DNA from 2 places in the Bacillus sp. z14 (2026) genome. Region 1 is predicted to be linked to the other one. Evidence: a T-box and tRNA genes for the amino acid it is inferred to sense, from the RefSeq annotation. Region 1 holds a T-box; the other holds one or more tRNA genes.

Region 1 (2,233 bases):
AGATATTTTCCATTGAAGGAAAAACAAAGAAAGATAAATGGAAAATAAAGTGTGGTATACAAAAATAATCAGGAATTTAGAAGGAATATCACCATTACTGTCGAAAGCATAGTATAATAATTAAGAGAAGAATCAGTATTCGGAGGTGCAGTCTATGCCATTATCACCGCTAGACATACATAACAAGGAATTCGGCAGAGGATTCCGCGGTTACGATGAAGATGAAGTAAATGAGTTTCTTGACCAAATAATTAAAGATTACGAGTTGGTCCTTCGAGATAAGAAAGATCTTGAAGCTAAAGTGGAAGAGTTGGAACAACGCCTTGAGCATTTCTCCAACATTGAGGAAACGTTGAATAAATCAATCGTCATTGCTCAGGAAGCCGGAGAAGATGTCAAACGAAATTCTCAAAAAGAGGCTAAATTGATTATGAAGGAAGCAGAAAAAAATGCTGACCGAATTGTCAATGAGGCATTATCTAAAGCAAGAAAAATTGCTATTGAAATTGAAGACCTTAAAAAGCAATCTAAAGTATTCAGAATGCGTTTTAAAATGCTTGTTGAAGCCCAGCTTGATTTATTAAACAGTGAAGATTGGGATAAACTTCTTAAATATGACGTGGATGCCACTGAATTTGATATCGACCTGAATGAAGAAGAAATGTAAGGTCTTGACTTTATCGTAAGTTATTGAATATAATATTTTAACAAATCTATTCAAAAAATGATAAAACGAAGACGGGAACAGTACATCAGATTATACTTTTTGTAGCGAGCCGGGGAAGGTGGGAGTCCGGTAAAAGAATCTGGATGGAAGATCATCCCTGAGTCTGCTTTTGAACCCAGCTTGGCTGGCAGTAAATAGTGGCGAGTCATTCACGTTACGAATACCAAGAGGAATATTGTCAGGCAATATTCTAAAAGGGTGGTACCGCGGAAATATAGCCTTTTCGTCCCTTTACCGGGATGAAAAGGCTTTTTTGTATTTATTTATGAAAATAGTTTAACCGAAGTTTAAGGAGTGAATGGAATGGAATTTAAAGACACATTATTGATGCCTAAAACAGAATTTCCAATGCGTGGGAATTTACCAAAAAGAGAACCGGAAGTTCAAGCAGGTTGGGAAGAAAAAAATATTTACAAATTAGTACAGGAGCGCACGAAGGACCTTCCTAAATTTGTGCTGCATGACGGACCTCCTTATGCGAATGGAAACATTCATATCGGGCATGCAATGAATAAAATCTTAAAGGATTTTATTGTTCGCTTTAAATCAATGAATGGTTATAATGCGCCATATGTACCAGGTTGGGATACTCATGGTTTACCAATTGAAACAGCTCTAACTAAAAACAAAAAAGTAAATCGTAAGGAAATGACAATCGCTGAATTCCGTAAACTTTGTGAGGAATATGCTTATACACAAATTGATCAGCAGCGCACTCAATTTAAACGTTTAGGTGTAAGAGGAGACTGGAAAAATCCATACATCACACTGAAACCTGAATATGAAGCTGAGCAAATCAAAGTTTTCGGTGATATGGCGAAAAAAGGCTATATCTATAAAGGATTAAAACCGGTTTATTGGTCTCCTTCCAGTGAATCTGCACTAGCTGAAGCGGAAATCGAATACCACGACAAGAAATCAGCATCTATCTTTGTTGCATTTGATGTGAAGGACGGCAAAGGAGTAGTGGAAGAGGGAGCGAAGTTCATTATTTGGACAACGACACCTTGGACCATTCCAGCTAACCTTGGAATTGCTGTTCACCCACGCCTTGATTATGTACTTGTGAATGTGGATGGTACAAAATATATTGTGGCTGAAACATTATTGCCTTCCGTTAAAGAAACACTTGGATGGGAGAATGCTGAAGTTGAGAAGACTGTTAAAGGTGCTGAACTGGAATATGTAGTCACTAAACATCCATTGTATGACCGTGACTCACTTGTTATTTTAGGAGAGCATGTAACCACTGATGCAGGTACAGGTTGTGTTCATACTGCGCCAGGACATGGTGAAGATGACTTTATCGTAGGTCAGAAATATAATCTTGGAGTACTCTGCCCAGTGGATGGAAAAGGCCATATGACTTCTGATGCTCCTGGATTTGAAGGATTATTCTATGATAAAGCAAACAAAGAAATCACGGATAAACTCGAGGAAGTCGGTGCTCTGTTAAAACTTGATTTCATTACACACTCTTATCCGCATGATTGGAGAACGAAAAAG
Region 2 (2,233 bases), on a different contig from region 1:
TTATCCAGTTTTGAGAGAACGAAAAAAAGATAAAATTTCTTTAAAATTTCTCTTGAAAAATGTCAGAAATACGATATAATAATAAATGTCGCTGACAAAATCGTCTGGTGACGATGGCGAAGAGGCCACACCCGTTCCCATTCCGAACACGGAAGTTAAGCTCTTCAGCGCCGATGGTAGTTGGGACGCGAGTCCCTGTGAGAGTAGGACGTCGCCAGGCAATAAAATGGAGGATTAGCTCAGCTGGGAGAGCATCTGCCTTACAAGCAGAGGGTCGGCGGTTCGATCCCGTCATCCTCCACCATTATAAAATTAAAAATTACCAAAAAATACTTGGTGAAATTATAAAAAACATAAGTTATAATAATTAAGTGTCTTAGAAAAGCATTTAAATCTATTAAGCCGGTGTAGCTCAATTGGTAGAGCAACTGACTTGTAATCAGTAGGTTGGGGGTTCAAGTCCTCTTGCCGGCACCATCAGTACGAGCCATTAGCTCAGTCGGTAGAGCATCTGACTTTTAATCAGAGGGTCGAAGGTTCGAGTCCTTCATGGCTCACCATTTACAAAATGCGGGTGTGGCGGAATTGGCAGACGCACCAGACTTAGGATCTGGCGCCTTACGGCGTGGGGGTTCAAGTCCCTTCACCCGCACTTATATGCGGAAGTAGTTCAGTGGTAGAACACCACCTTGCCAAGGTGGGGGTCGCGGGTTCGAATCCCGTCTTCCGCTCCAATGCCAAGTTATATGCCGGGGTGGCGGAATTGGCAGACGCACAGGACTTAAAATCCTGCGGTAGGTGACTACCGTGCCGGTTCGAGACCGGCCCTCGGCACTAGTTTTTTGCAAAAAAAATGCGCCCGTAGCTCAATTGGATAGAGCGTTTGACTACGGATCAAAAGGTTAGGGGTTCGACTCCTCTCGGGCGCGCCATCTTTTTGCGGGAAGTAGCTCAGCTTGGTAGAGCACTTGGTTTGGGACCAAGGGGTCGCAGGTTCGAATCCTGTCTTCCCGACCATCTAAAACTTATGGGGCCTTAGCTCAGCTGGGAGAGCGCCTGCTTTGCACGCAGGAGGTCAGCGGTTCGATCCCGCTAGGCTCCACCATTATAAACTTTAATAGGATTCAATATTTGGCGGTGTAGCTCAGCTGGCTAGAGCGTACGGTTCATACCCGTAAGGTCGGGGGTTCGATCCCCTCCGCCGCTACCAAATAGGACCTTTAGCTCAGCTGGTTAGAGCAGACGGCTCATAACCGTCCGGTCGTAGGTTCGAGTCCTACAAGGTCCACCACTATATATGGAGGAATACCCAAGTCTGGCTGAAGGGACCGGTCTTGAAAACCGGGAGGCGGGTTAAACCGCGCGGGGGTTCGAATCCCTCTTCCTCCGCCATATATACCTTAAATACCTTGTAGTATATGGAAACAAATTATTATTGTCGCGGGGTGGAGCAGTCTGGTAGCTCGTCGGGCTCATAACCCGAAGGTCGCAGGTTCAAATCCTGTCCCCGCAATAAATGGTCCGGTAGTTCAGTTGGTTAGAATGCCTGCCTGTCACGCAGGAGGTCGCGGGTTCGAGTCCCGTCCGGACCGCCATTTATAAAATGTTAGCTCATCAGTAAGACATTGAGCAGCATCAGAGAAATACAAAGATACAAAACGGCTCAGTAGCTCAGTCGGTAGAGCAAAGGACTGAAAATCCTTGTGTCGGCGGTTCGATTCCGTCCTGAGCCACCATAACTTTAAAAAGACAATGCACGGCGGTTGTGGCGAAGTGGTTAACGCATCGGATTGTGGTTCCGACATTCGTGGGTTCGATTCCCATCAGCCGCCCCATAGAGTGCGGGTGTAGTTTAGTGGTAAAACCTCAGCCTTCCAAGCTGATGATGAGGGTTCGATTCCCTTCACCCGCTCCAAATTTTACTTCGGGCCTATAGCTCAGCTGGTTAGAGCGCACGCCTGATAAGCGTGAGGTCGATGGTTCGAGTCCATTTAGGCCCATATACCATTATTCCGTAGTAGCTCAGTGGTAGAGCACTCGGCTGTTAACCGAGCGGTCGTAGGTTCGAATCCTACCTGCGGAGCCATATTTGGGGAAGTACTCAAGAGGCTGAAGAGGCGCCCCTGCTAAGGGTGTAGGTCGGGTAACCGGCGCGAGGGTTCAAATCCCTCCTTCTCCGCCATTTGGCCCCTTGGTCAAGCGGTTAAGACACCGCCCTTTCACGGCGGTAACA

What was found. A T-box is a leader RNA that pairs with one kind of tRNA and senses whether it is charged. The one in region 1 lies ahead of ileS (isoleucine--tRNA ligase), so its partner is inferred to be a tRNA-Ile.
Region 2: it encodes a tRNA-Ile, which carries the amino acid that the T-box ahead of ileS (isoleucine--tRNA ligase) is inferred to sense. The anticodon was not compared.

The regions. Positions count from the first base shown of each region.
Region 1 is NZ_JBZFQK010000002.1:572,908-575,140, forward strand. Features, by position in the region: gene AC4G3O_RS08845 (YlmH family RNA-binding protein) at 1-68, shown strand, start outside; gene AC4G3O_RS08850 (DivIVA domain-containing protein) at 155-667, shown strand; T-box leader at 727-961, shown strand; gene ileS (isoleucine--tRNA ligase) at 1,031-2,233, shown strand, end outside.
Region 2 is NZ_JBZFQK010000005.1:256,386-258,618, reverse strand. Features, by position in the region: rRNA gene rrf (5S ribosomal RNA) at 104-220, shown strand; tRNA gene AC4G3O_RS16465 (tRNA-Val) at 229-304, shown strand; tRNA gene AC4G3O_RS16460 (tRNA-Thr) at 402-477, shown strand; tRNA gene AC4G3O_RS16455 (tRNA-Lys) at 485-560, shown strand; tRNA gene AC4G3O_RS16450 (tRNA-Leu) at 571-652, shown strand; tRNA gene AC4G3O_RS16445 (tRNA-Gly) at 660-734, shown strand; tRNA gene AC4G3O_RS16440 (tRNA-Leu) at 749-834, shown strand; tRNA gene AC4G3O_RS16435 (tRNA-Arg) at 856-932, shown strand; tRNA gene AC4G3O_RS16430 (tRNA-Pro) at 941-1,017, shown strand; tRNA gene AC4G3O_RS16425 (tRNA-Ala) at 1,030-1,105, shown strand; tRNA gene AC4G3O_RS16420 (tRNA-Met) at 1,134-1,210, shown strand; tRNA gene AC4G3O_RS16415 (tRNA-Ile) at 1,215-1,291, shown strand; tRNA gene AC4G3O_RS16410 (tRNA-Ser) at 1,300-1,392, shown strand; tRNA gene AC4G3O_RS16405 (tRNA-Met) at 1,440-1,513, shown strand; tRNA gene AC4G3O_RS16400 (tRNA-Asp) at 1,519-1,595, shown strand; tRNA gene AC4G3O_RS16395 (tRNA-Phe) at 1,661-1,736, shown strand; tRNA gene AC4G3O_RS16390 (tRNA-His) at 1,760-1,835, shown strand; tRNA gene AC4G3O_RS16385 (tRNA-Gly) at 1,842-1,915, shown strand; tRNA gene AC4G3O_RS16380 (tRNA-Ile) at 1,927-2,000, shown strand; tRNA gene AC4G3O_RS16375 (tRNA-Asn) at 2,012-2,086, shown strand; tRNA gene AC4G3O_RS16370 (tRNA-Ser) at 2,092-2,182, shown strand; tRNA gene AC4G3O_RS16365 (tRNA-Glu) at 2,186-2,233, shown strand, end outside.